3 regions of the Candidatus Pantoea soli genome follow, and region 2 is predicted to be linked to each of the others. Evidence: predicted binding sites of a transcription regulator. Region 2 holds the regulator's gene; each other region holds the start of a gene.
What was found. Region 2 encodes LexA, which represses DNA repair genes until DNA is damaged. Its sites were predicted from a motif close to TNCTGTATGTACATACAGNA; they were not measured.

Region 1 (9,860 bases), 570 kb from region 2:
GAAGGGCATGAAAGTGATCACCCTGACCGGCAAAGATGGCGGCAAAATGGCAGGCAGTGCCGACATTGAAATTCGCGTGCCGCACTTTGGCTATGCCGACCGTATTCAGGAGATCCACATCAAGGTGATCCATATCCTGATGCTGCTGATTGAAAAAGAGATGGTTAAGTCATGACGTGTGCCTCCTGCGCTGGCGGGAGGTTCTGCTAAGGCGGTAGCTATGTGCGAATTGCTCGGGATGAGCGCCAATGTCCCTACGGATATCTGTTTCAGTTTTACCGGTCTGGTGCAGCGTGGCGGTGGGACCGGGCCGCACAAAGATGGCTGGGGCATTACCTTTTATGAAGATAAAGGCTGCCGTACGTTTAAAGATCCCCTGCCCAGTTTTAACTCGCCGATTGCCCGTCTGGTACAGGAGTACCCGATCAAGTCACATTCGGTGGTGGCGCATATCCGTCAGGCTAATCGCGGTCAGGTTTCGCTGGAGAATACCCATCCGTTTACCCGTGAGCTGTGGGGACGCAACTGGACCTACGCGCACAACGGCCAGCTGAAAGGGTATCGCCAGCTGGAGACCGGACATTTCCGGCCGGTAGGCGAAACCGACAGCGAAAAAGCGTTCTGCTGGATCCTGCACAAGCTGGCAACGCGCTACCCGAGGACGCCCGGGAACTGGCCGGCGGTGTTTCGCTATGTGGCGGAGCTGGCCACGGAGCTGCGGCAGAAGGGGGTGTTCAATATGCTGCTGTCGGATGGACGTTATCTGATGGCGTTCTGCTCCACCAATCTTTACTGGATCACGCGGCGCGCGCCCTTTGGCAAAGCCAAGCTGCTGGATCAGGACGTGGAGATTGATTTTATGCAGCAGACCACGCCCAGAGACGTGGTCACGGTCATTGCCACACAGCCGCTGACAGGCAATGAAACCTGGCACCGGATAGCGCCAGGGGAGTGGGCATTATTTTGCCTGGGTGAGCGCGAGGAATGATTTCGACGCCGCGTCCGGTGTGCCGAGCACCGGCGTGTTATTCACCGCATACTGACCGGTTGCCGTGACATTCACGGTCGGCGGCACATGGTACTGTGCGAAATACGCGTAGCCAGGCTGCAGCTCACGCCAGAAGCTGATGTAAGTCGAGTAGCGATGGCGCTGCATATTGCTTTCCGTCATGCGGAACGGGTAGATATTCACCTGCACATCCTGCTGACCATTACGCAGCGCGGCGTTTACGTAGGTGTAGATCTCATCCATCGACGCATTGGTCATCGCATAGCAGCCAATCGAAACACAGTCGCCGTGAATCATCAGATAGTTGCCGTTATAGCCTTTGGCACGATCGTACTGATTCGGGAAGCCGGTATTGATGGCCCGGTAAAAACGGCTGTCCGGTTTTAACTGATTAAGCCTGACGTTATAAAACCCTTCCGGGCTTTTAAAATCGCCCTGACGGCGCTTTGGCCCCAGGCCGCCGGAAAAGTTGCAGATGCGGTAGCTGTCCAGCAGACGGAACTCATTGCCGATTTTGCCGTAGAGTTCCAGCGTCCGCTCTTCCTTGAAGATCTGAATAAAAACTGGCGTGCCAAGTAATTGTTTCTTTAACTCTTTGCTCACCGGAGCCAGAGGCTGCGCTGGTTCCGGAGTGATTGCCCAACTAAGGACTGGCATAAGAATCATCGCAAGCAATAGTGCGATTCTGCCCATTCTGTGTGTACCCTGAAGTGAAGAGAAACGGTGACGCAGCGCGTCGCTGGATTGCATTATCGGAAATATCCGCTACCGCAGCGCAACATTATCATTGTCTGGCTTTTAATCAAGTCAGAGTCTTGGAAAATCGCGCAATCTGAGAGAGAAGACGGCCAGAATTTTGTAAACTTTATTCTGTCCCGCCACAAATATTGCCGTTCCTTTTCGCTGCTGTATACTTATCCAGTGTTTGGGAGGGGCAGATGCGCAAAATCATACATGTTGATATGGACTGCTTTTTTGCTGCCGTTGAGATGCGTGATGATCCCACCCTGCGTGATATTCCCATCGCCATTGGTGGCAGTCGCGTCCAGCGTGGCGTCATCAGTACGGCCAACTACCCGGCGCGCAAATATGGCGTGCGCAGCGCGATGCCCACCGCGACAGCGCTGCGCCTCTGTCCGCATCTGCGCCTGTTGCCCGGCCGCTTCGACGCCTATAAAGAAGCGTCGCGCCAGATTCGGGAAATTTTTACGCGCTACACGTCGCTCATCGAACCGCTGTCGCTGGATGAAGCCTATCTGGATGTCACTGACAGCCCGCACTGTCAGGGATCGGCCACGCTGATGGCGCAGGCGATTCGCGCCGATATCGCGCGCGAAACCGGGCTGACGGCCTCTGCGGGCATTGCTCCGATTAAATTTCTCGCCAAAATCGCCTCCGATCTCAATAAACCCAACGGCCAGTTTGTGATCACACCGCAGGCGATGCCGGATTTTCTGCTGACGTTGCCGCTCAGCAAAATTCCCGGCGTCGGTAAGGTGGCTACGAAAAAACTGGAGGAGATGGGCATGCACACCTGCGCCGACGTGCAGCAGGCCGATCTGGCCCGCCTGCTGAAGCGCTTTGGTAAGTTTGGCCGCATCCTGTGGGAGCGCAGCCACGGCATTGACGATCGCGATGTGGTGGTCGAGCGCGAACGTAAATCGCTCGGCGTGGAGCGAACGCTGATGGAAGATATCCACCACTGGGAGCAGTGCCTGGAGATTATTGATTTCTTATATGCGGAGCTGGATCGCCGCCTGACGCTGATTCGCCCGGACAAACAGATTGCCCGTCAGGGGGTGAAGCTGAAGTTTAACGATTTTCAGCAAACCACGCAGGAGCACAGCTGGCCGGTGCTGAACAAAGAGGACATGATTGCCGTGGCGCGGAAAAGCTGGGAGGAGCGGCGTGCCGGACGCGGCGTGCGGCTGGTAGGCCTGCATGTCACGCTGGTGGATCCGCAGCTGGAGCGGCAGCTGGTGCTGGGCTGGTAAAACACGCCGCTGCATGACGCTTCCCCGCCGCGCGGGCAGGGAAGCGTTCAGTACGCGGAATCAGGCTTTTTCCGGGACGACATTCAGCAGCGCCGTCAGCAGTTTCCAGTACAGACCGACGCTCTCAATGTGCACCTGCTCATCCGGCGAGTGCGGGCCCGTGATGGTCGGGCCAATTGAGACCATATCCATGTTCGGGTAGGGCTTCTTGAACAGACCGCACTCCAGTCCCGCATGAATCACCTGGATGTTCGGCGTTTTGCCAAACAGCGCTTCATAAGTCTTACGCGTCAGCGCCATGATGGGCGAATCGGCATCCGGCTGCCAGCCCGGGTAGCCGCCTTTTGGTGCGGTTTTCGCACCGGCCAGCGCGCCCAGCGAGGTCAGGGTTTCCACCACCCAGTCTTTGCCGGTGTCAATCAGCGAACGAATCAGGCAGATGATCTCTGCGCTGTCCTGCGCCATCGTGACCACGCCGACGTTAAGCGAGGTTTCCACCACGCCTTTCGCCACGTCGGAGTTGCGAATCACGCCATTCGGCGTGCTGTTGAGCAGGTTAATGAAACGGTCACGGCTGTCTGCGGTCAGCGCCTCGCCCTGATGCGCCAGCGGCTCGCTCACGACGGTCACATTTTTCTCTTTCATGCCCAGCTCATTTTGCAGCGTGGCCTGGAAGTGTGCCGCCGCCGATTTCAGCGCATCCACTTTGTGACTGTCGACGGCTAGGGTGGCGAAGGCTTCACGCGGGATCGCATTACGCAGCGTACCGCCGGTAAATGAAATCAGACGGATATCCAGCTCAGCCGCGTGGGCCGCAAGGAAGCGTGCCAGCAGTTTGTTGGCATTGCCGAGGCCAAGGTGAATATCTGCACCGGAGTGGCCGCCTTTCAGACCTTTCAGCGTCAGCTTCAGGGTTTCAAAGTTTGCCGGAACCGCCTCGCGCTGCAGCGGCAGGGTGGTGATAAAGTCAATGCCTCCGGCGCAGCCCATGTAGATCTCACCCTCTTCTTCAGAATCGGTGTTGATCAGGATATCCGCCTGCAGCCAGTCAGGCTGCAGACCAAACGCGCCGTCCATGCCTGACTCTTCGGTCATGGTCAGCAGCACTTCCAGCGGACCGTGGGTCAGGCTGTTGTCAGCCAGCACCGCCAGTGCCGAAGCCATACCGATGCCGTTATCGGCACCCAGCGTCGTGCCGCGCGCTTTCACCCATTCGCCATCGACATACGGCTGAATCGGATCTTTCGTGAAGTCGTGCACTGTGTCGTTGTTTTTCTGCGGCACCATATCAAGGTGCGCCTGCAGCGCGACCGGGGTGCGGTTTTCCATGCCTGCGGTGGCGGGTTTGCGGATCAGGATATTGCCAACCTGATCGCGTTCGACCCAGAAACCTTGCGCTTTCGCCCAGCCAACCACGTACTCGGCCAGCGCTTCTTCATGATATGAAGGGTGCGGAATGGAACAGATTTTTGCGAAGATATCCCACAGCGGCTGCGGGGAAAGTTGAGACAATTCAGACACAACGCGTCTCCTGTGTCAGCGCGGCGGACAAACCGCTCGCACGCGGGTTTCCAGTAAAAGATCGCCGTCAGCACATCTGACGTGATGGGCCAGAGAATATCACTGTTTATCGCCGGGTGCGCACCGGGCGCGCTAAAAACCTGCAACCAGTGTGACGGGTGCTGGTTTTTAACGCGTCAGATCCTTATAATCTCGCGCAACCTTTTCCCCCTTGCATATTTTTAAGCCAATTTTATTGGCCGGGATTCCTTTTATGAGCGAAAAATACGTCGTCACCTGGGACATGCTGCAGATTCATGCCCGTAAACTGGCCCAGCGCCTGCTTCCTGTGGAACAGTGGAAGGGCATCATCGCGGTCAGCCGCGGTGGTCTGGTTCCGGCATCGCTGCTGGCGCGTGAACTGGGTATTCGCTATGTCGATACCGTTTGCATCTCCAGCTACGATCATGACCATCAGCGCGAAATGAAAGTACTGAAGCGTGCCGAAGGTGACGGTGAAGGCTTCGTGGTGATTGATGACCTGGTGGACACCGGTGGCACGGCGCAGGCGATTCGCGATATGTACCCGAAAGCGCGCTTCTGCACCATCTTCGCCAAGCCGGCAGGCCGTGCGCTGGTGGACGACTACATTGTCGACATTCCGCAGAACACCTGGATCGAACAGCCGTGGGATATGGGCGTGGTGTACATTCCGCCTATCGTCAAAAGCTGATTGATTTCACGCAAACAACGCCCGGTTATGCCGGGCGTTGTGCTTTCTGCGCCTCGCGCACCGCTGCCGGGTGCAGTAAACTTCAGGTCATTGCCGCCTCTGCCGCAGGAGACCTTTATCATGACCGGGAAAAACCTCAGCGAAGAACTCTTCAAACCCCGCTTTAAACACCCTGAAACCTCCTCTCTGGTACACCGTCAGCATCACCCGGCGGCGCAGGTGCACAACACGCTGGAAGGGGATACCCAGCGCGGCTGGTATCGCATGCTGAACAAGCTGCTGTGGACGTGGCGCGGCCTCTCTCCGCAGGAGATCAGCGAAGTGCTGGCGCGCATCGCCATCAGCGACGCCGACCATACCGATCCGGCGCTGCTGGACACCGTGATTGGCTATCGCAGCGGCAACTGGAACTTTGAGTGGTCGAAGCAGGCCGCGCTGTGGCAGCAGAAGGCGCTGCAAAACGCGCAGGCCGGGGAAGCGGGGCAGCAGTGGCTGCACGCCGCCAGCCTCTACAGCCTGGCCGCTTATCCTTATATAAAAGGCGATGAACTGGCTGATCAGGCACAGGTGCTGGCCAACCGCGCCTATGAAGAGGCGACGCAGCGTCTGCCGGGCGAACTGAAAGCGCTGACGTTTCCGATCAGCGGCGGCAGCCCGGTCACCGGCTTTCTGCACATGCCCGCCCGGGTCGCCGCACCGTATCCCACCGTGCTGCTGTGCGGCGGTCTTGATGCGCTGCAAAGCGATCACTATCGCCTGTTTCATGATTATCTGGCGCCACGCGGCATCGCCATGCTGACGCTGGATATGCCGTCGGTGGGGTTTAGCAGCAAGTGGACGCTGAATCAGGACACCAGCCAGCTGCATCAGCAGGTGCTGCGTGAACTGAGTAATGTGCCGTGGATTGACCATACGCGCGTGGCGCTGCTGGGTTATCGCTTTGGCGCCAATATCGCCACCCGGCTGGCCTATCTGGAGGTGCCGCGTCTGCGCGCGGTGGCATCGCTGGGTGCCATGGTGCACAGCGTGTTTGTTGATACGCAGCGCCAGCAGCAGCTGCCGGATATGTATATGGACATGCTGGCGAGCCGTCTGGGCATGTCTTCAACCTCAGACAGTAATCTGCGCATTGAACTCAACCGCTATTCGCTGAAAGTGCAGGGGCTGCTTGGCCGCCGCACGCCGCTGCCAATGCTGGCTGCGTACTGGCCCGACGATCTGTTTAGCCCGGAAGAAGAAGCGCGGCTGATTGCCGGCTCGTCGGCGCAGGGCAAGCTGCTGGCGATCCCCGGCAAGCCGGTTTTCAACAGCTTTGAGAAGGCGCTTAATCAGATTTGTGACTGGCTGACAAAACAGTTGCGCGCCTAGCTGGCAAAACGCGAAACCTCTGCTACAACTTATACCCGGGAAAGTATACGCCGCGCATTTTCAGTGCGGCGGAAGTTTTTACGGTTTATTTGAGGGAGAGAATTAGCATGACGTTACCGAGTGGTCACCCCCGTAGTCGCCTGCTTAAGCGCTTCACCGAATTGGGGCCGTATATCCGTGAAGGGAAATGCGAAGAGACGCGTTTCTTCTTTGATTGCCTGGCTGCCTGCGTTAACGTCAAACCCGCTCCGGAGAGCCGCGAGTTCTGGGGCTGGTGGATGACGCTGGAAGCCCACCAGGATCACTTCACCTATGAATACCACTTCGGGCTGTTTGATAAAGACGGTGACTGGAGCGTTGCCACGATTAAAGGCAAAGACAACAACGAGAAAGTGGAAAGCACGCTGCGTAATTTTCATGAGCGCCTGAAAGCCACGCTGCACGATCTGAAGCTGGATCTGAAACCGGCTGCCGGGTTCAAAGAGGAGCCGGTTAAGCTCACGGCTTAACCGCAGGCAACAAAAAAGAGCCGGTGATGAGCCGGCTCTTTGCTTACAGACACAAGGGTAGTGACTGCGCGTCAGGCTTCACTCCGCCTGGTGCGCAGCTTAGAACTGATAGGTCAGGCCGACTGCCACAACGTCATCGTTGTTGATGTTCAGCGGGTTGTTGTCATCCAGCTGGTTGATTTTGTAGTCAACCATGGCAGACATGTTCTTGTTAAAGTAGTAAGTCATTGCAACGTCAACGTATTTCACGATATCCGCGTCGCCGATCCCTTCAATATCTTTTCCTTTGCTCTGCACGTAGGCCAGAGAAGGACGCAGGCCGAAATCAAACTGATACTGAGCGACCACTTCAAAGTTCTGCGTTTTGTTCGCTACGCCGCCGGTGATTGGCGTCATGTTGCGGGTTTCTGAGTACGTTGACGCCAGGTAGATGCTGTTCGCATCGTATTTGATTCCTGCGCCCCAGGCTTCCGCCTTGTCACCGCGACCCAGACGGGTGGTCACATCCTGCGAGTTGGTGCGGTCAGCAGAAGAGATGGCACTCATCAGGCTGATACCGGTATCGCCCAGGGTGTAACCCAGTGATGCACCGTAGCCGTCGCCGTTCTGTTTGGTGACATCTGAACGGCCATTGGCGCTGGTGGTGTCGTTTTTACCCTGATACTGCACGGCAAAGCGCAGACCATCCACCAGACCGAAGAAGTTGCTGTTACGGTAAGTTGCCACGCCTGACGTACGGCCCAGCATATAGGTATCGGTATAGGCGCTGTCACCGCCGAATTCCGGCAGCACGTCGGTCCAGGCCAGAACATCGTACACCACGCCATAGTTGCGACCGTAATCCACGGAGCCGTAGTTACCGAACTTCAGGCCGGCAAAGCCCAGACGGGTTTTGTTACCGATATTGGCATCGGTGTTGGTTTCTGCGCGGTTGCCCTGGAATTGATATTCCCACTGGCCGTAACCGGTCATCAGATCGTTGATCTGCGTCTGGCCTTTGAAGCCCAGACGGATATAGGTTTTGTCGCCATCAGCACCCGGGTTGTCACTGAAGTAGTGCATGCCTTTAACGCGACCGTACAGATCCAGTTTGTTACCGTCTTTGTTATAAATTTCTGCGGCTTGAGCGGTAGAGGCCAGTGCCAGCGCGGATACGACTAATGCCAGTGTGCTCTTCTTCATTTGCTATCAATCCCAATGAGTAAAATTTGTTGTACCCGTGAAAGGGTTTGTAAAACACGGGACGTTTTACCGACTGGCGATGAAAGTTTTATGACACTTTTTCTGTTTTCTTGTTAATCGCGAACTTTTGGTCTACGCGATTGTCTGGCGATTTTCGTGCTTTTCCCCTTGCCGCTGTTGGCTTCCTCGCTGACTCCTGTTAAAACGTCGGTTCGCAGATTTTTTTCTTACATGGCAGGAAAAACATGAGTGGCAGTCAGACCCTGGTGGTCAAATTGGGTACCAGCGTCCTCACCGGCGGATCGCGCCGGCTGAATCGGGCGCACATGGTGGAGCTGGTACGTCAGTGTGCGCAACTGCACGCGGCGGGCCACCGCATTGTGATCGTCACGTCGGGCGCGATTGCCGCCGGACGCGAGCATCTGGGCTACCCCGAACTGCCACCGACCATCGCCTCAAAGCAGCTGCTGGCTGCGGTGGGGCAGAGCCGTTTAATCCAGCTGTGGGAACAGCTATTTTCCATCTACGGTATCCATATTGGCCAGATGCTGCTGACGCGTGCGGATATGGAAGACCGGGAGCGTTTTCTCTATGCGCGCGACATGCTGCGCGCGCTGCTTGATAACCACATTGTGCCGGTAATCAATGAGAACGACGCGGTCGCCACCGCTGAAATCAAAGTGGGCGATAACGATAATCTTTCGGCGCTGGCGGCGATGCTCGGCGGCGCGGACAAACTGCTGCTGCTGACCGATCAGCAGGGCCTGTATACCGCCGATCCCCGCACCAATCCGCAGGCGGAACTGATCGGTGATGTGCACCAGATTGACGATGCCCTGCGCACCCTGGCGGGTGGCAGCGTCTCCGGGCTTGGCACCGGCGGCATGGCCACCAAACTGCAGGCGGCCGATGTAGCCTGTCGGGCTGGCATCGAGGTGATCATCGCCGCCGGCAGCCGGCCGGATGTTATCAGCGATGTGCTGAACGGCAAGCCGGTCGGCACGCGCTTCCATGCGCAGCAATCGCCGCTGGAGAGCCGCAAGCGCTGGATCTTTGGCGCGCCGCCAGCCGGTGAAATCACCATTGATGATGGTGCGCTGACTGCGGTACTGGAACGCGGCAGTTCGCTGCTGCCGAAAGGCATCCGCGAGGTGCAGGGCAATTTCTCGCGCGGTGAAGTGATCCGGATTCGTAACCTGCAGGGGCGCGATATCGCCCACGGCGTTACGCGTTACAACAGCGATGCGATGCGCATGATTGCCGGACATCACAGTCAGGAGATCGGCGGCATTCTGGGCTACGAATACGGGCCGGTTGCGGTTCACCGCGACGATATGATCGTCAGTTAAGGAGCAGGTCATGCTGGAAGAAATGGGTAAAGCGGCGCGCGCGGCGTCGTACAAACTGGCGGAACTCTCCTCCGCGCAGAAAAATCAGGTGCTGCTGACCATTGCCGATCGGCTGGAAGCGGAAAGCGCGGCGATTCTGGCGGCCAACGAGCAGGATCTGGCCGATGCGCGCCAGAACAACATGAGCGCGGCGCTGCTGGATCGCCTGACACTCAA
Region 2 (9,860 bases):
GCAGCGTGTTCTGATCGCCGGGAGCCGGAATACGCGTACCATCGGCCACGCTCTGCAGGTAATCAATATCGCTCTGCACCACATTGGCCCGGATATGCGCCGTTCCGTAGGCTTTCGCTACAAACGCAAACGGCAGCGTTTCGTTGGGTATGGAAACCGCCAGCGCGACACCAGCAGTACCGTTGGCTTTATTGCCGCGCAGGCCGCGTAGCTGCTCCGCCATATCTCCGGCCGCTGCTTTGACCTGCGTATAGCCTTCAAGCACTCTGGCGGGCGACAGGCTTTGGATGCTATCGCGATAGAAGTCTTCGGTATCGCGGTAACGGTTCACGGTATCGGTGATATCGTCAATGCGATCCACTAATTTGTCTTTATCGGTAATCTGTACGCCAGCTGAAGGAAAGATGATGCTGACGTTGTCTTCCGGTTGTGCTTTGGTCATCAGTGCCGGGTTCGCCAGCACCGCTGAACTCCAGGTTGACGAGGCAACCCCGGTACCGCCCATTGCATCGTTGCGGGCGTCATACCAGGTGCCGGCAGCCAGCACGGAAGAGGAAACAAATACTGCATTAAAACCAACGAGATAAGCTAACTTTTTGCGCCTGAATAAAGTCTTCACCATGAGCCTGCCATCACCTTTTGCATGTCGTGGAGCATCACGACTACGGAATAATTAATTAGCCCTATTCTGAATGCTGGCTAACGTTTTATTGCTGTGAATTGAAAGGAAATAGCACTGCTATTCGCAGAATTGGTCATACCTGAACCATTCTGCTGTTGTTTTACGCAGTAAAATGATCGTTAGGTAAACTGGTGCCAGAAATTACTTTAGGTGTTTTGAACCATAACCACTAACTGCGTGAGTTGTAAAGCAAAATGCTTAACATCCCTTTCAGAAAATTCACATACTCCAAAGGCGACCGGCCTGTAACGAGACTTAAGCATTAGAAAAAATGATTAATCTGCTGAAATTTCAGGCGCTTTCCTGTCAGGGAAGAGAAAATGCTTTCCCGGCACGGCAATCGCGAGTGTGATAAAATAACATCACCCGTTTCCAGGAGAATGCTTATGACCACTCTCACGCCCGAACAACTTCTCACTGAGGCAGAATCACTTTGCCTGGCGCGCGGCGTGCGTCTCACACCGCAACGTGCAGAAGTGCTGCGACTCATGGCCGGACAAAAGGGAGCAGTCAGCGCTTACGATCTGCTGGATCAGCTGCGCCTCAGTGAGCCGCAGGCAAAGCCGCCGACCATTTACCGTGCACTGGATTTTCTGCTGGAGCAGGGATTTATCCACCGGGTTGAATCCAATAACAGCTACGTGGTGTGCCACCATCTCGATGAGCCGGCACATACGTCGGTCATGCTGGTGTGCGACCGCTGTGCTGCGGTTAACGAAAAGCATGCGCACGGCGTGGAAAACATCATTGAGGGACTGGCAAAACAGACCGGCTTTACCCTGCGACACAGTGTGATTGAAGCGCATGGTTTATGCGGTGATTGTGCGGAAGTGGCAGCCTGTACGCAACAGGAGAACTGTCATCATGACCATGCTGCAGAAAGCGGGAAAAAAACGCGAAAAGGGTAACCGGCACATCCCTGTGCCAGGCTGATCGGCCGATCAGCGGGCAGGCGCCTCATCCATAAAGTGGCAGACCTACCAGCGGTAGTCTTTGTTGTGACTTTCCCAGTCGCTGACTTCGCGCTCGGCTTCGTCTTTGGCGTAGCCGTAACGCTCCTGGATTTTACCAACAAGCTGATCGCGTTTGCCTTCAATCACGGTGAGGTCATCATCCGTTAGCTTGCCCCATTTTTCTTTGAACTTGCCTTTGAACTGTTTCCAGTTACCGCTCGCTTCGTCTTTGTTCATCATAATCCTCCACGTCTTCCTGAGTGAAATGCGATGATCACCTGTAATTCAGGGAAAACATCGACACAACGCGCTACTTATTTGCGTCGTTTAAGATAATTATAGTAGCCGCTTCGGATTTTGCAGACGTTACAGATTAATCTGAACCCGCGCTGCGCTTATTCAGACGGTGAACCAGCTGTCATGCTGCCAGTGGCGCCGCCACATTAGCCAGAGCGTCAGACCACGTAGTGCCAGAAACACCGCCAGCGCCAGCCACAAGCCATGATTGCCCAGCCAGGGCACCGTCAGCAGCGTCACACCATATCCGGACGCCGCGATCATCATGCTGTTACGCATTTCCCGCCCGCGTGTTGCGCCGATAAACATGCCGTCCAGCAGATAACACCATACGCCTGTCAGCGGCAGAATGACCTGCCACAGCAGATAGCGATCGGCCATTTCGCGCAGCGAGGTAAGGGAGGTCAGCAGGGCCACAATCTGCGCGCCGCTGCAGGCATAAATAGCGGCAAACAGCAGAGCGACGATGCCCGCCTGACGACAGGCGGCCTGCCAGACAGCCAGTAAACGCTCACGATCGCGCGCACCGGTGGCCTCACCCGAGCAGGCTTCCACGGCGTAAGCGAAACCGTCAAGCGCATAGGCGGTAAACGTCAGAAACATCAGTAAGACGGCGTTAACCGCCACCACTTCTGGCCCGATACGCGCGCCCAGCATGGTGAGCGAAGCAAAGCAGATCTGCAGCATTAGCGAGCGCAGCATAATGTCACGGTTAAGCCGGAACAACCGGCCGGCATCGCCGCGCCAGCTGCGTTTCAGCAGGCTAAAGGTGATCCCGCGCAGGGCCAGCACGCGGACGACCATCCAGAGACCCACTGCCAGCGTGACATACTCCGCCAGCGCCGTGGCGGCGGCGGTGCCAGCTACGCCCCAGTGCAGGTGCAGCACCAGCAGCAGATCGAGCAGGATGTTCACCAGATTGCCGACAATCAGCAGCACCACCGGCGCACGCGCATACTGCACGCCCAGCAGCCAGCCCAGGATCACCATATTTGCCAGCGTGGCGGGAGCGCTCAGCCAGCGAATATGCATAAAGATTTGTGCCTGCTGCTGCACTTCCGCGCTGCCGCCCATCAGCAGGGTTGCCAGCCTACTGGCCGGCAGGCGCAGCAGCATCAGCACCATCCCGGCAAGCAGTGCAATCAGCAGCGGCTGCACCAGCGACCGGGCCAGCGCAGATTTATCGCCGGCGCCCAGCGCCTGAGCGGTAAGCCCGGTGGTGCTCATGCGCAGGAACAGCAGCAGCATAAAAATAAAACTGGTCGCGGTGGTGCCGGTGGCGACGCCACCCAGATAAACCGGACTGTCGAGATGGCCGATAACGGCAGTGTCTGCCACACCCAGCAGCGGGACGGTGATATTCGACAGGATCATCGGCAGCGCCAGCCGCCACAGTGCTTTATCGGAGGAGGAAAACAGCCGCATCAGCGCATTCCCTTGTTGACGATCGTCAGCCTGCTGATAGCGCATAAGGCTGCACAGAGGGGTTCAGGAGGCGTAAAAAGGCAGACTGCGGGCAGCACACGCGTGCTGCCACAGCGGGGGGATTACTGCAACGTGACGATCAGAGCCACTCACCGTTACGCACAATACCTACGGCAAGGCCTTCGACCGTCAGCGACTGTTCACGGGTATCCACGACGATGGGCTGGAAATCGCTGTTCTCCGGCAGCAGCTGCACAATGGAGCCCTGCTTCTTCCAGCGTTTTACGGTGACTTCGTCGTCAATGCGCGCCACGACAACCTGGCCGTTACGCACTTCCTGGGTTTTATGCACAGCGAGCAGATCGCCATCCATAATACCGATATCTTTCATCGACATGCCGCTGACGCGTAGCAGGAAATCCGCCGAAGGTTTGAACAGGTTTGCATCCACCTGATAGTGCGTTTCGATGTGCTCCTGCGCCAGCAGAGGCTCACCGGCAGCGACGCGACCGATCAGCGGCAGGCCTTCGCTGACCTCTTCTTCCATCAGCAGGCGAATGCCGCGTGACGCACCAGAGACAATTTCAATGACGCCTTTACGCGCCAGGGCTTTAAGGTGCTCTTCGGCAGCATTCGGCGAGCGGAAGCCGAGTTGCGAAGCAATTTCAGCACGCGTTGGCGGCATGCCCGTCTGATTAATATGGTCGCGAATCAGATCATAGACCTGTTGCTGCCTGCTGGTTAACGCTTTCATCCCGCCCCCTGGTTGTTTATACAGTCGCTGTGAGTATATACAGGTATTGGCGAAATGAAAACCGAAACCGGGGGAAAAATCAGCGGTTTGATGAATCCGGAATGTTTATCGCAAATGCGACCAGAGCAGCGTGATCCAGACAAACAGCGCCAGTAGAATGGCCAGCAGAACCGCCGCAGAGCCCATATCTTTCGCACGGCCTGCCAGCGGATGCCGCTCCTGGCCGATACGGTCCACTACGGCTTCAATGGCGCTGTTAAGGATTTCTACAATCATCACCAGTACGACAGAACCAATCAGCAGCACGCGCGTTATCGCTTCCACGTCCAGCCAGCAGGCGATGACAATGGCAACCAGCACAGCGATAGCCTCCTGGCGAAACGCAGCTTCATGCTGCCAGGCTGCACGCAGCCCCTGCCACGAGTAACCGGCTGCTTTTACAATTCTCTGAATACCGGTGACGTTATTTGCCATGTATGTGGAACCCTTAAGTGGTTTTGACGTCAATGTCTGGGCAGCGCGAAATGGTCAGGCCACAGATCTTCGCTGCACTTTCTGGTATGCTTGCCGCGCTTTGCTAACAAGAGGCTTCAAGTTGTCTATGTCAGGTTGGCGTAAACTCTATTACAAATTGTTGAATTTACCACTCTCTATTTTGGTAAAAAGTAAGGTCATTCCGACCGATCCGATTTCAGAACACGGCATCGATCCGACCCGCCCGGTGATGTATGTTTTGCCTTATGATTCAAAGGCAGATCTGCTGACGCTGCGCGCTCAATGTCTGAAACTCGATCTGCCCGATCCGCTGGCGCCGCTGGAGATCGATGGTGCGCTGCTGCCGCGTCATGTGTTTATTCACGACGGTCCGCGCGTATTCCCCTATTTTGTCGCCAATCCGGAGTCGGTAAAGCTGTTCCACGACTATCTGGATTTGCATCGCAGTAACCCCGGGCTGGATGTGCAGATGCTGCCGGTGGCCGTGATGTTCGGCCGTGCGCCAGGGCGTGAGGTGCAGGGCGAAGAGACGCCTCATCTGCGCATTCTGAATGGGGTACAGAAGTTCTTCGCCATTTTATGGCACGGCCGCGACAGCTTTGTGCGCTTCTCGCCAACCGTTTCCCTGCGCCAGATGGCGACCGAACACGGTACGGATAAGTCGATTGCGCAGAAACTGGCACGCGTGGCGCGTATTCATTTTGCCCGTCAGCGGCTGGCGGCGGTGGGCCCGCGTCTGCCGGCGCGTCAGGATCTATTCAATAAGCTGCTGCAGTCCAAAGCGATTGAAAAAGCGGTAGAAGATGAAGCGCGCAGCAAGAAGATTTCGCATGAGAAAGCGCAGCAGAACGCCGTTGAAATGATGGAAGAAGTGGCAGCGGACTTCTCCTATGAAGCGATTCGCGTAACGGATCGGGTCATGGGCTGGCTGTGGAGCCGACTTTATCAGGGCATCAACGTCAACGGTGGCGAGCGCGTGCGCCAGCTGGCGCAGGACGGCCATGAAATCGTCTATGTGCCCTGTCACCGCAGCCACATGGACTACCTGCTGCTCTCCTATGTGCTGTATCACCAGGGACTGGTGCCGCCGCACATTGCCGCCGGGATTAACCTGAACTTCTGGCCCGCCGGCCCGATTTTCCGCCGCCTTGGCGCGTTCTTTATTCGCCGCACCTTCAAAGGCAACAAACTCTATTCTACGGTATTCCGCGAATACCTGGGCGAGCTGTTCAGCCGCGGTTATTCGGTGGAGTATTTTGTCGAAGGGGGCCGTTCACGCACCGGGCGTCTGCTCGATCCGAAAACCGGCACCCTGTCGATGACGCTGCAGGCGCTGCTGCGCGGCGGCAGCCGCCCTATCACTTTCGTCCCTATCTATATTGGCTATGAGCATGTGATGGAAGTGGGCACCTATGCCAAAGAGCTGCGCGGTGCGGCCAAAGAAAAAGAAGGGTTCATGCAGATGGTGCGCGGGCTGCGCAAGCTGCGCAACCTCGGTCAGGGCTATGTTAACTTCGGCGAACCCCTGCCGCTGGTGAACTACCTGAACAAGCACGTTCCGGAATGGCGTGACGCCATCGATCCCATTGACCCGCAGCGTCCGGCGTGGATGACACCTGTCGTAAATGACATTGCCGGCCGTCTGATGGTGCGCATCAATGAAGCGGGAGCGGCAAACGCCATGAACCTGTGCGTGACCGCGCTGCTGGCGTCACGTCAGCGTTCACTGACGCGGGAACAGCTGATTGAGCAGCTGGAGTGCTACACGCAGCTGCTGCGCAACGTGCCTTATTCGCCGGAATCTACCGTGCCGGCGTTGAGCGCAGAAGCGCTGCTCGATCACGCCATGGGCATGAACAAGTTTGAAACCGAGCAGGACAGCATTGGCGATATCATCATTCTGCCGCGCGAGCAGGCAGTACTGATGACTTATTACCGCAACAACATTCATCACATGCTGGTGATGCCTTCCCTGATTGCCGCGATTGTGCAGCAGCACCGCGAAATCAGCGAGGCCGAGTTACTGCGTCAGGTCAGTCTGGTCTATCCGCTGCTGAAAAGTGAGCTGTTCCTGCGCTGGGACAGCAGCGAACTGCCTGCGCTGCTGAATGCACTCTGTGCCGAAATGGCGCGTCAGGGGCTGGTGTCGCAGCAGGAAGGCCGGCTGAAGATATGCGCGTCACGTTATCGTACGCTGCAGCTGCTGGCCGCCGGTATCCGTGAAACGCTGCAGCGTTTCGCCATCACGTTTGCGGTACTCAGCGCGAAACCGACCATCAATCGCGGGACGCTGGAGAAAGAGAGCCGCACGCTGGCTCAGCGCCTGTCAGTGCTGCACGGCATCAACGCGCCGGAGTTCTTCGATAAAGCAGTCTTCACCACTCTGGTACTGTCACTGCGTGACGAAGGCTATATCAGCGATTCGGGTGATGCTGATGGGGAACGCACCAATATGATGTGGCAGATGCTGGCGGAGCTGGTCACCAGCGATGTACGCCTGACCATCGAAACAGCGGTGGCACACGAATAGCCGCTGGCAGAAACACGCAGGGCGACCGTCAGGTCGCCCTTTTTTTATCGTCTCTGATGCGGCCGGCTTATCACGCTGACCCGCTCAGACTGGCGCGGCGGCCAGGCCCGATCAAAACAGATCGATAAACGGCTGTGTATTCAGCGCCACGCCGATAAACAGCACCAGCCCGACAAAGTTATTGTTGAGAAAGCCCTGGAAGCACTGCTCGCGGTTGCGCTGCGCAATCAGCTTCTGCTGGTAGACAAACAGCCCGCCTGCCACCAGCAGCGACCAGTAAAATGCCCCGTTAAGATGCAGAATCAGCCCGGTGAGCGCCATCAGTCCCAGCGTGGCAAGCTGCAGCAGGCCGATAATTAGTTTGTCGAAGCGACCAAACAGAATGGCGGTGGATTTAACCCCGATTTTCACATCGTCATCCCTGTCCACCATGGCATATTGCGTATCGTAAGCCACTGTCCAGCAGATGTTGGCAAAGAACACCAGCCAGCACACCAGAGGTAAGGACTCACTAACCGCTGCCCAGGCCATCGGAATTGCCCAGCCAAAAGCTGCCCCCAGCACCACCTGCGGCAGGTGCGTATAGCGCTTCATAAAGGGATAAACCCAGGCCAGCGCCAGGCCAATAAAGGAGAGCAGAATCGTCATGCGGTTCATGGTCAGCACCAGCGCAAAGGCCACCAGCCCCAGCACCACAAACAGCAGCTTTGCCTCTTTCTCTGATACTGCGCCACTCGCCAGCGGCCGCGATGCGGTGCGTTTGACGTGCCCGTCAACCTTGCGATCGGCGTAATCGTTGATGACACAGCCTGCGGCGCGCATCACAAACACCCCCAGCACAAAGACCAGCAGCACGGAGAGCGGCGGTACCGCCATGCCGGAAAGCCACAGCGCCCACAGCGTCGGCCACATCAGCAACAACGTCCCAATTGGTTTATCGATGCGCATCAGGCGGCTGTAAGCCTGCCACTTGCTCATAGTCAGTGTTTTTTGCACGAGTCTTATCCTTGCTCTGATGAGCGATACAGCGGCGATGCCGGTAAAAACAGTTCGGTCAGTAACAGGGGTTTGCCGGAGAGGCGCAGACGCGAGCGCCGGCCCCATAATGCCTCAATCTGGCCAGGCTCAATGAAATCACGGGTCAGTGTGGAAGAGGAGAACAGATAGCGACCCAGCGGGCGCGTCCCCAGGTGCTGCAGCATCTGCTCCGGGCCGTTCAGCGTACTTTCCGGCACCACCGTGCGGCCAATCAGCCAGGGTTCGCCATCGCCGCATAATACAATTTCACGCAGCCAGAAGCGGGCATCCGCCGGTAAAAATGCCGCCTCTGCCGGAATGTCAGCAGCCGGTACAAATGCTTCGCGCAGCAGCTTTACCGTCACCTGCTGACAATGCTGCTCAAAGCGGCGCGTCATGGAATCCTCTTCCAGCAGCCAGTCGAGCACAGCCGGCGAAAGTAAGGGGGAAGCGGCAGGCAGCCAGTGCAGTGCGCGAAGCTGGCGCAGTGCGTCGTGCGACATCAGGGCATCTCCGGAAAAAAAGTTGCCCTAGTGTAACGCACCCGCATGAACGTAGCACGACCGGTTGTGCCACCGGCCCGGCAGGCGGGTGGCTACTCGCGCTTCAGCCGGTTGCTGTTCGCCAGCCACAGCGTCACTACCAGTATCAGGATCGCGCCCGCATAACAGAGCGTATCGAACGGATTTTTATGGTCGACGATAATCAGGCGGATGATCGCCGTGATGCCGATGTAGACAAAATAGCGCAGTGGGAAGTGATAGCCCGACTGGAAATACTTCACAATCAGCGCAATAAATTCGAAATAGAGAAAATAGATCACAATGCCTTCAATCAGCAGGTAAGACGAAGCCTGCTCACCGGTGCTGAACAGCACATTGGCCAGATGGATGGTCTCTTTGCCGAGAAACACCACCAGAATAACCGCCAGTATCATCAGGCCGATATTCAGTACCCACTGCAGGACCGTCGCGATAAACTGTCCAGCCGTTGATTTTGTTGTCATTTTTACTGCGCCTTTCGTTACGGAAACCGTCAGGCGCTATCATGCTGTAATGTGATCTGAATCACAATACATCACACCTCAACCGCCACACACAGCGCGTCGTAGCGCCAGAATTCGCAGTCGCAATCAATCACCCGGTTATGCTGGTCACGATTGATGCGCGTAATCAACAGACCCGGCGTGCCGCTGGCCACGTTCAGGGCGGGCGCAGCACGCGGCGGTAGCGGCCCCGGCAGGATGGTAAAACGTGCCCCGCCGTAACGAATGCCATAGCGCTGATCGTAGAGGTCGGTCAGCGAGCACGTAAGGTCTTCGGCTAACAAGCCGGGAAAGCAGGCGGGATTCAGGTAGTGCTCAACATACAGCACTGCGCGCCCGTCAATGCGGCGCAACCGGCGGATGCGGTAAACCGTATCTCCTTCCTGCAGCTGCAGATGCCGTGCTATCGCCAGCTGCGCAGGGACTTCGCGCGCTTCAATCACCTGCGTGCTGGCCACGCGCCCCTGCTCCAGCGCCATAGCGTGAAAATGGCTGTGATGCGAAGGATTGTAGATAAGCCGCGGCGGTGCCCTGAACCAGCCGCGCCGTAATTCGCGGTAAATGATCCCCTGCGCTTCCAGCTGGCCCAGCGCCTCCCGCAGGGTAATGCGTGTGGTGGCGTAGTGTTCGCTCAGTGTGCGCTCCGCCGGCAGGCGTCCGCT
Region 3 (9,860 bases), 880 kb from region 2:
TCAGTCCGAAAAAAGACTTTCTCTATGCCGGTGTTCGCCCCAATTACCGCGTGCTGGCGTTCCGCATTGCGGCCGACGGGACGCTGAGCCTCGCCGGTGAAGCGCCGCTGCCGGGCAGCCCGACGCACATCTCAACCGATCGTCAGGGCCACTTCCTGTTCTGCGGCTCTTATAACGATGCCTGCGTCAGCGTCAGCCCCATCGGCAGCGATGGCCTGCCGCAGGCGCCGACACAGGTGATTCACGATCTGGAAGGCTGCCACTCTGCCAACATCGATCTCAGCAACCAGACGCTGTTTGTACCGGCGCTTAAGCAGGATCGCATCTGTCTGTATCAGCTGAACGAGGACGGCACGCTGGCACCGCGCGCGCAGCCGCAGGTGACGACCGTAGAAGGCGCGGGCCCGCGTCACATGGCGTTTCATCCCGGCGGTGCCTGGGCCTACGTGGTCAATGAGCTGAACAGCACCGTGGATGTCTGGGCGCTGAACAACGTCAACGGTCAGACAGAGCGCGTGCAGAGTCTGGATATGATGCCGCCGGGATTCAGCGATACGCGCTGGGCGGCGGACATCCACCTGACGCCGGATGGTCGTTTCCTCTATGCCTGCGATCGTACCAGCAGCACCCTGACCATCTTCAGCGTCAGCGAGGAGGGATCGGTGCTGACCATTGAAGGCCATCAGCCGACCGAGACGCAGCCGCGCGGTTTCAACATTGATAACACCGGACGTTATCTGGTGGCGGCGGGACAGAAATCCCATCACATTGAAGTGTACCGCATTGGCGAGCGCGGCCTGCTGCAGCCGCTGTCGCGATACGCCGTGGGGCAGGGCCCGATGTGGGTTGTCATTCACGCGCTGGACTGACAGCTGCTGTGCCTGCCGTCTGTGAGGGCAGGCACATTGCACGGTGACCGGCGCGCGTCATCGTGCACGCCAGGTCGCCGCAGCGGCCTGTTACATCAGTTGTACTTCACGGTTATCGACGCGCTGGCCAGCGCATGGAAATGCACGTTAAAGCCCACCATGGCCCCGCTGGCCCCTTCATCCACCTCCAGCTTTTCCACGTCCAGCGCATGCACGGTGAAAATATAGCGGTGCGATTCGCCCGGCGGGGGCGCTGCGCCGCCATAGCCGGTCTGACCAAAATCGGTGCGCGTCTGGATGGCGCTTTCCGGCAGCTCAGCCACGCCGGAACCCGCGCCCTGCGGCAGCACGGTCACCTCCGCCGGAATGTTGGCCACCACCCAGTGCCACCAGCCGGAGCCGGTCGGCGCGTCGGGATCGTAGCAGGTCACGACAAAACTTTTGGTACCGGCGGGCACCTCATCCCAGGCCAGATGGGGAGACAGGTTATCGCCCTGATACCCCATGCCGTTAAACACGTGCCGTTCCGGCATTTTATCGCCATCGTCAAAATCCTGGCTGAATATGCGCATGACTTCTCCTTAGTGGTTTGCAGAGCTTTTCATCATGGTGGAAATGCGGCATGACTGCCAGTCAGCTCAGGGCTGAAAATGTTCAGCCACCTCCAGCGCGGCGCGTACCGCCTGCGTCAGCTGGGCCAGTTCGGCGGCAGAAATCAGATAAGGTGGCATCAGGTAGATCAGCCTGCCAAATGGCCGAATCCACACGCCGCGCGCAACAAAGAACTGCTGCAGCGCCGCCATGTTCACCGGCTGGTGCGTTTCAATGACGCCAATTGCCCCCAGCACGCGCGCGTCGGCTACCGCCGGGTGAGCACGCAGCGGCAGCAGATCGCGACGCAGCTGCTGTTCAATTGCTGCAACCTGCTGTGGCCAGTGGCCTTCAGTTATCATGCGCAGGCTTTCGCTGGCGACGGCGCAGGCCAGCGGATTGCCCATAAAGGTCGGGCCATGCATAAAGCATCCCGCCGCGCTGCGGCTGATGGTGTCGGCCACCTCGCGCGTCGTCAGGGTGGCGGAGAGCGTCAGGGTGCCGCCGGTCAGCGCTTTGCCAAGACACAGAATATCCGGCGTGATGCCCGCGTGCTCGCAGGCAAACAGCCGGCCGCTGCGGCCAAAACCGGTGGCAATTTCATCCGCAATCAGCAGCAGTCCGTAACGGTCGCACAGTGCACGTACCGCCTGCAGATAGCGCGGATGATAAAAACGCATGCCGCCCGCGCCCTGCACAATCGGCTCCAGAATCACCGCCGCGATCTCCCGGTGGTGGCGTTCGGCCAGCTGCGCGAAGTCAGCAAAATCAGCGTCGTTCCATGGCTCATCAAAGGCGCACTGCGGGGCAGCCGCAAACAGGTGCTCCGGCAGGTAGCCGCGCCACAGGCTGTGCATGGAGTTCTGCGGATCGCACACTGACATGGCGGCAAAGGTGTCACCGTGATAGCCGCGCTGCAACGTCAGGAATTTCTGGCGCGTTTCGCCGCGGCCCAGCCAGTACTGCAGCGCCATTTTCATTGACACTTCGACGGCGATCGACCCGGAATCGGCGAGGAACACGCACTCCAGCGCCTCCGGTGTCATTTCGACCAGCTGGCGGCACAGGGTAACGGCTGCCGGATGGGTAATGCCGCCAAACATCACGTGCGACATCTGCGCCATCTGCTGCTGTAGCGCCTGGTTCAGGCGCGGATGGTTGTAGCCGTGAATCGCTGCCCACCACGACGACATACCATCCACCAGTTCGCGGCCATCGGCCAGCTGCAGCTGACAGCCGTGCGCCGCCACCACCGGATAACAGGGCAGGGGATCGCGCATGGAGGTGTAGGGATGCCAGATATGCTGGCGGTCAAAGTTGAGGTCATCCGGGGTGAACATGCGTCTTGTAAACCATTTTGAAAAGATTTAGTTTACAAGTATAACCACGTTAATCGTCAGGATGAACCCCCTTTTTCTGGAGTAAGCAATGGCTAACCGCTGGACACTGGCACAAGCCCAGGCCCTGTTTGACAAACCTTTTCTTGAGCTGATGTTTGAAGCGCAGCAGGTACACCGGCAGCATTTCGATCCGCGTCAGGTGCAGGTCAGTACCCTGCTGTCGATCAAAACCGGCGCCTGCCCGGAAGACTGTAAATATTGCCCGCAAAGCGCGCGTTATAAGACCGGGCTGGAATCCGAACGCCTGATGGAGGTGGAAGCGGTGCTGGAATCGGCGCGCAAAGCCAAAGCCGCAGGATCGAGCCGTTTCTGCATGGGCGCCGCGTGGAAAAACCCGCACGAGCGCGATATGCCCTATCTGGAGCAGATGGTGCAGGGCGTAAAAGCGCTGGGCATGGAAACCTGCATGACGCTGGGCACGCTGGACCAGAGCCAGGCACAGCGTCTGGCCAGTGCCGGCCTCGATTTCTACAACCACAATCTGGATACCTCGCCGGAGTTTTACGGCAGCATTATCACTACCCGCACCTATCAGGAGCGTCTGGATACGCTGGATAAAGTGCGCGACGCCGGAATCAAGGTCTGCTCTGGCGGCATCGTCGGACTGGGTGAGACGGTGAACGATCGCGCCGGCCTGCTGGTCCAGCTGGCCAATCTGCCGACGCCACCGGAAAGCGTGCCGATCAATATGCTGGTCAAAGTAAAAGGCACCCCGCTGGCCGATAACGACGACGTTGAGCCGTTTGATTTTATCCGCACCATTGCCGTGGCGCGCATCATGATGCCTTCCTCGCACGTGCGGCTGTCAGCCGGACGCGAGCAGATGAGTGAGCAGACCCAGGCGATGTGTTTCATGGCGGGTGCAAACTCAATTTTTTACGGCTGTAAACTGCTGACCACGCCAAACCCGGAAGAGGATAAAGATCTGATTCTGTTCCGCAAGCTGGGTCTCAATCCGGAACACACCGCCACCACGGCGGGCGATAATGAACAGCAGCAGCAGCTCAACCACCAGCTGATGCAGGCCGACACGACGCAGTTCTACAACGCGGCGGTCTGAATGGGCTGGTCCGAACGCATCACGCAGGCGCTGACGGCGCGACGCGCGGCCGATGGCTGGCGTCAGCGCCGGCGCGTGGAACACAACAGCGTGCGTGAAATCGTCGTCGACGGCCTGAGCTACCGCCACTTTTCCAGCAACGATTATCTGGGGCTGAGCCAGCATCCGGCAGTGATTGCCGGCTGGCAGCAGGGCGCAGCGGCCAGCGGCGCAGGGGCGGGCGCCTCCGGGCATGTGACCGGCTACAGCCGCTATCATGCGCAGCTGGAAGAGCAGCTGGCGGACTGGCTGGGCTATTCGCGCGCGCTGCTGTTTATTTCAGGTTTCGCCGCCAATCAGGCGCTGATCCATCTGCTGGCTGAAAAACCGGACCGGGTGCTGGCGGATAAGCTGGCGCACGCGTCGTTACTGGATGCGGCCAGCCATGCGCCGGCCACGCTGCGCCGCTTTGCGCATAACCAGCCAGCCAGTCTGACCAGGCTGCTGACCACGCCCTGTGCAGGCGCCACGCTGGTGGTTACTGAAGGGGTGTTCAGCATGGATGGCGACAGCGCTCCGCTGGCGGCGCTGGCGGCAGAAACCCGGCGCACCGGCGGCTGGCTGCTGGTGGATGATGCGCACGGCATTGGCATCTGCGGGGCGCAGGGGCGCGGCAGCTGCTGGCAGCAGCAGGTTAAGCCGGAATTACTGGTGGTTACCTTTGGCAAAGGCTTTGGCGTCAGCGGTGCGGCCGTGCTGTGCGATGCGGCCACCGCCGATTATCTTGAGCAGTTTTCCCGCCATCTGATTTACTCCACGGCTATGCCGCCCGCGCAGTGTCACGCGCTGCTGGCTGCGCTGCAGCAGGTACAGCAGGGCGATGCCCGGCGTGAAAAACTGCGCGCTAACATTGCGCGTTTTCGCGCCGGGGCGGCGAACCTGCCGTGGCAGCTGATGCCGTCTGACAGCGCGATTCAGCCGCTGATCGTGGGTGAAAACCACGCGGCCGTGGCGCTGTCACAGCGGCTGGCGCAGGCCGGGCTCTGGGTCAGTGCTATTCGTCCGCCCACCGTGCCGCCTGGCACCGCGCGGCTGCGTATCACGCTGACGGCAGCCCATCATTCCGAAGACATCGACGCGCTGCTGGAGGCGCTGTATGACGCTGCAGATAAATAAACAGGCGGTGGCGCAGGCGTTTGGTCGCGCAGCACCGCACTATGAACAGCATGCGCAGCTGCAGCGCGCCAGCGGTGATGCGCTGCTGGCGCTGGCACCGGCGGCGTTTGGCCCGCATCTGCTGGACGCGGGCTGCGGCACCGGCTGGTACAGCCGCTACTGGCGCGATCGCGGCCGCCAGCTGACGGCGCTGGATCTGTCGCCGGCTATGCTGGCCGCGGCGCGCGCGCAGGAATCGGCCGACGACTATCAGCAGGGCGACATTGATGCGCTGCCGCTGGCCGATGCCAGCGTTGACGGCGTCTGGAGCAACCTTGCGGTGCAGTGGAGCAGCGATCTGCGCACCGCACTGCGCGAGTTTTTACGCGTGACGCGCCCCGGCGGTAGCGTGCTGTTTTCCACGCTGCTGGACGGTTCGCTGCAGGAAGTGCATCAGGCGTGGGCGCAGCAGGATACGCGCCGCCACGCCAACCGCTTTCTCAGCGCCGCGCAGGTGGCGGCCGCGACGGCGGGCATGGCGCTGCGGACGCAGCAGCAGACCATCACGCTGCACTTCCCGAGCGCCCTCAGCGCGATGCAGTCGCTGAAGGGCATCGGCGCCACGCATTTGCATGACGGACGCAGCGGCCATCTGCTGACGCGTCAGCGGCTGGCGCAGCTGGAACAGGCCTGGCCGCGGGATGTACAGGGTTATCGTCTGAGTTATCACCTGATGTATGGAGTACTGAACAAATGACACGCTGGTTTATTACCGGAACCGACACGGAAGTGGGAAAAACAGTGGCCAGCAGCGCACTGCTGCAGGCGGCCGGCGCGGCCGGGCTGCGTACCGCCGGCTATAAGCCGGTCGCGTCCGGCTGCGAAATGACACCTGACGGCATCCGCAACAGCGATGCGCTGGCGCTGCAGCGTTACAGCAGTCTGGAGCTGCGCTATGAGCAGGTGAACCCGCTGGCGTTTATGGAGCCGACCTCTCCGCACATTGTCAGCGCTGAAGAGGGCAGGCCGATCACCTTTGCCGCGCTTTCGGCCGGGCTGCGGGCGCTGGAGCAGCAGGCGGAGTGGGTGCTGGTGGAGGGCGCGGGCGGCTGGTTTACGCCGCTGTCCGGGACGCACACCTATGCCGACTGGGTTGCAGAAGAGCAGCTGCCGGTGATTCTGGTGGTGGGCCTCAGGCTGGGCTGCATCAATCACGCCATGCTGACCGCAGAGGCGGTGAGGGCGCGCGGATTGCGCCTGGCGGGCTGGATCGCCAATACCGTACAGCCGCCCGGGAAGCGTCATGCTGAATACATGGCGACGCTACGCCAGCGTATTGCCGCGCCGCTGCTGGGCGAAATCCCCTATCTGCAGCACGCTGCTGAGTATGAAACCTGCGGGCGTTTTCTGACGCTGCCGGCATAAAACGCAGCGGTGTATCAACAGGGTCGCCTGGCGCGGCGGCCCCGGCTTGCCGCAGCTGTCTGCTTATCTGACGTTGCGAAGGCGGTCAGGTGGCCGTCAGCCACTTGTTCACCGTCACATCATCCAGCTGGGCCACGCGGCCCTGCGCCACGTTTCTTCCACGGTGCAGCAGCAAAAAATAGTCCGCCACGCGCCGGATAAAGGATGCCTGCTGCTCCAGCAGCAGAATGGTCAGGCCGTAATCGCGGTTCAGGCTGCGAATCAGATTGCCCATCTCCTCTTCCAGCCACGGCGACATGCCTTCGGTAGGCTGGTCCAGAATCAGCAGTTTGGGCTGCAGCACCAGCGCACGCGCCAGCGCCAGCTGTTGCTGCTGATCCATTGGCAGATCGCCGCTGCGCTGATGCCGCAGCGAATAGAGCGCCGGGAACAGATCAAACACCATTTCCGGGATGGTGCGGCTGCCATCGTCCTGCGCGGCCAGCAGCGCAATCAGCAGGTTATCCTCCACGCTCATCTGCGAGAAAATATGCCGGCCCTGAGGCACATAGCCAATGCCCATGCGCGCACGCTGCTCAGCGGGCTGCAGCAGCAGATTTTCCGGCGGAAAGCCATCCTCCTGCCAGGTCATGGAACCGCTGTTTACCGGCAGGCGGCCCATAATGCAGTTCACCAGCGTGGTTTTGCCCATGCCCGGGCTGCCCAGCACACCGGTGCAGGTGCCGGGCGGCAGGTCGAGATCCACATCCCACAGAATGTGGTTCTGGCCGTAAAACTGATTCACCGAACGTAAACTCAGCATCTGACATTCTCCTTTCAGCTTGTTTGCCTGAATGCTCCCGCTCTGTGTCGTCTGGCATACAGTCGTGCACGATTATGGGTGGACACGGCTGTGTTGCTGGCCGCAGCCGGACTGGCTTACTGCGTATTACGGTTACTACGCTGCAATTCTCAGGCCAGGTTGGCGATGGCGGGGAAGCTTCCTGCTCTGACTGGCGAAAGGCCCGCAGAATGATGAGGATCACTTAACAATCACTTCAGGTAATAAAGCGGCTGCACTTTGACGGTGCTCACTGCTTAGCGTTTCTGGTGCATTCGGGCGATGATTGGGCAGAGGCTGGATAAATCACTGGCCTTATTGCCGGGCTTCCTGTCACGGATGGCGCATAAGCGTGGTAAAAAGCGGGGTGAAAGCGGCGCAAAGTGAAGGAAAAATAAACGCAAAAAAAAATTTTTCAGCGGGACGGATAAGCGAGGGGAAAATTATACACAGCCGATGGGCGCGGGGCTGGATTCAGTTATCCACCATTCCTGTGGATAACCTTGTGTATTAGCGACTGAAAACCGGGCGCAAGCGAGGAAATACGCGGCCTGCATACATTCTGCTGCGAAACTGGGCTTTGGCGTCATTGCCATTAAAATCAGCGAGTTATTTAAAAGCAACCCTGCGAAATCTCTGGCTTGTCATCTGACTGCAATTTCGTGACGCTCTATTGACAATTGTTAAAACCGTTGCTCATCTGGGGATAACCTTGCGCAACAAACAGTTCGGCTGCGCCGCTTCAGTGCTGCTGAAGCGAACCCCGGTATTTCCCGTCCATCCTGCGCGATATCTGTAAATATATCCAGTATTTTTTTCTGGCAAAATCGCCATAGCAGAGTAGAATTATCAGCCTGCCAGCCGACTTCTTCAGCAGGAACCGCAAAACCATGAGTAAAGTCTTTAAACTCAACTCCGCTTTCAAACCTTCAGGTGACCAGCCTGAGGCGATTCGTCGTCTGGAAGAGGGCCTTGAAGATGGCCTGGCCCACCAGACGCTGCTGGGGGTAACCGGTTCCGGCAAAACCTTTACCGTGGCCAACGTCATTGCCGATCTGAATCGCCCCACGATGGTGCTGGCTCCCAATAAAACGCTGGCGGCGCAGCTCTATGGCGAGATGAAAGAGTTCTTCCCGGAAAACGCGGTGGAATTCTTTGTGTCGTACTATGACTACTATCAGCCAGAAGCCTATGTGCCCAGCTCTGATACCTTTATCGAAAAGGACGCGGCCGTTAACGAACACATCGAACAGATGCGTCTCTCGGCCACCAAAGCGATGCTGGAGCGCCGCGATGTGATTGTGGTGGCCTCGGTGTCGGCGATTTACGGCCTCGGCGATCCCGACCTCTACCTGAAAATGATGCTGCACCTGACGCGCGGCATGATCATCGATCAGCGCAGTATCCTGCGCCGCCTGGCGGAGCTGCAGTACACCCGTAACGATCAGGTATTCCAGCGCGGCACCTTCCGCGTCCGCGGTGAAGTGATTGACATTTTTCCGGCAGAATCGGATGACATCGGCCTGCGCGTCGAGCTGTTTGACGAAGAGGTTGAGCGGCTGTCGCTGTTTGATCCGCTTACCGGTCAGGTGGTGTCAGTGGTGCCGCGCTTTACCATCTACCCGAAAACGCACTATGTGACGCCCCGCGAGCGCATTCTGCAGGCGATGGAAGAGATCAAAGACGAGCTGGCGCTGCGCCGTAAAGTGCTGCTGGAGAATAACAAGCTGCTGGAAGAGCAGCGCATTACCCAGCGTACCCAGTTTGATCTGGAGATGATGAACGAGCTGGGATACTGCTCGGGCATTGAAAACTACTCGCGCTACCTCTCCGGGCGCGGGCCGGGCGAGCCACCACCAACGCTGTTTGATTATCTGCCAGCCGATGGCCTGCTGGTGGTGGACGAATCACACGTTACCATCCCGCAGATTGGCGGCATGTACCGCGGCGACCGCGCGCGTAAAGAGACGCTGGTGGAGTATGGCTTCCGCCTGCCGTCGGCGCTGGATAACCGTCCGCTGCGCTTTGAAGAGTTCGAAGCGCTGGCTCCGCAAACCATCTACGTCTCGGCAACGCCGGGCAACTATGAGCTGGAGAAATCCGGCGGCGAAGTGATTGATCAGGTAGTGCGTCCGACCGGGCTGCTGGATCCGATCCTCGAAGTGCGTCCGGTGGCGACGCAGGTGGACGATCTGCTGTCTGAGATCCGTAAACGCGTGGAGATCAACGAGCGCGTGCTGGTGACAACGCTGACCAAACGCATGGCGGAAGATCTGACCGAATACCTGGAAGAGCACGGCGAAAAGGTGCGCTACCTGCATTCGGACATCGACACCGTTGAGCGGATGGAGATCATCCGCGATCTGCGTCTGGGCGAGTTTGATGTGCTGGTGGGGATCAACCTGCTGCGCGAGGGGCTCGACATGCCAGAGGTGTCGCTGGTGGCCATTCTGGATGCCGATAAAGAGGGCTTCCTGCGTTCCGAACGCTCGCTGATTCAGACCATTGGTCGCGCGGCGCGTAACGTCAACGGCAAAGCGATTCTCTATGCCGATAAAATC

Region 1: the regulator LexA is predicted to act here: its motif matches at 1,914-1,933, upstream of dinB (DNA polymerase IV).
Region 3: the regulator LexA is predicted to act here: its motif matches at 8,091-8,110, upstream of uvrB (excinuclease ABC subunit UvrB).

What each region holds. Positions count from the first base shown of each region.
Region 1 covers NZ_CP032702.1:879,144-889,003, forward strand. The annotation lists gene lpcA (D-sedoheptulose 7-phosphate isomerase) at 1-175, shown strand, start outside; gene D8B20_RS03975 (class II glutamine amidotransferase) at 221-988, shown strand; gene dpaA (peptidoglycan meso-diaminopimelic acid protein amidase) at 959-1,702, opposite strand; gene dinB (DNA polymerase IV) at 1,948-3,003, shown strand; gene pepD (beta-Ala-His dipeptidase) at 3,064-4,524, opposite strand; gene gpt (xanthine phosphoribosyltransferase) at 4,778-5,236, shown strand; gene frsA (esterase FrsA) at 5,357-6,604, shown strand; gene crl (sigma factor-binding protein Crl) at 6,712-7,113, shown strand; gene ompC (porin OmpC) at 7,213-8,295, opposite strand; gene proB (glutamate 5-kinase) at 8,541-9,644, shown strand; gene proA (glutamate-5-semialdehyde dehydrogenase) at 9,655-9,860, shown strand, end outside.
Region 2 covers NZ_CP032702.1:310,402-320,261, reverse strand. The annotation lists gene D8B20_RS01420 (conjugal transfer protein TraF) at 1-622, opposite strand, end outside; gene zur (zinc uptake transcriptional repressor Zur) at 1,069-1,590, shown strand; gene D8B20_RS01410 (CsbD family protein) at 1,660-1,872, opposite strand; gene dinF (MATE family efflux transporter DinF) at 2,035-3,357, opposite strand; gene lexA (transcriptional repressor LexA) at 3,497-4,111, opposite strand; gene D8B20_RS01395 (diacylglycerol kinase) at 4,217-4,585, opposite strand; gene plsB (glycerol-3-phosphate 1-O-acyltransferase PlsB) at 4,713-7,136, shown strand; gene ubiA (4-hydroxybenzoate octaprenyltransferase) at 7,248-8,114, opposite strand; gene ubiC (chorismate lyase) at 8,138-8,656, opposite strand; gene psiE (phosphate-starvation-inducible protein PsiE) at 8,749-9,159, opposite strand; gene D8B20_RS01370 (UTRA domain-containing protein) at 9,231-9,860, opposite strand, start outside.
Region 3 covers NZ_CP032702.1:1,187,563-1,197,422, forward strand. The annotation lists gene pgl (6-phosphogluconolactonase) at 1-869, shown strand, start outside; gene D8B20_RS05520 (kinase inhibitor) at 965-1,441, opposite strand; gene bioA (adenosylmethionine--8-amino-7-oxononanoate transaminase) at 1,508-2,800, opposite strand; gene bioB (biotin synthase BioB) at 2,889-3,920, shown strand; gene bioF (8-amino-7-oxononanoate synthase) at 3,921-5,075, shown strand; gene bioC (malonyl-ACP O-methyltransferase BioC) at 5,056-5,811, shown strand; gene bioD (dethiobiotin synthase) at 5,808-6,479, shown strand; gene D8B20_RS05550 (ABC transporter ATP-binding protein) at 6,565-7,281, opposite strand; gene uvrB (excinuclease ABC subunit UvrB) at 8,190-9,860, shown strand, end outside.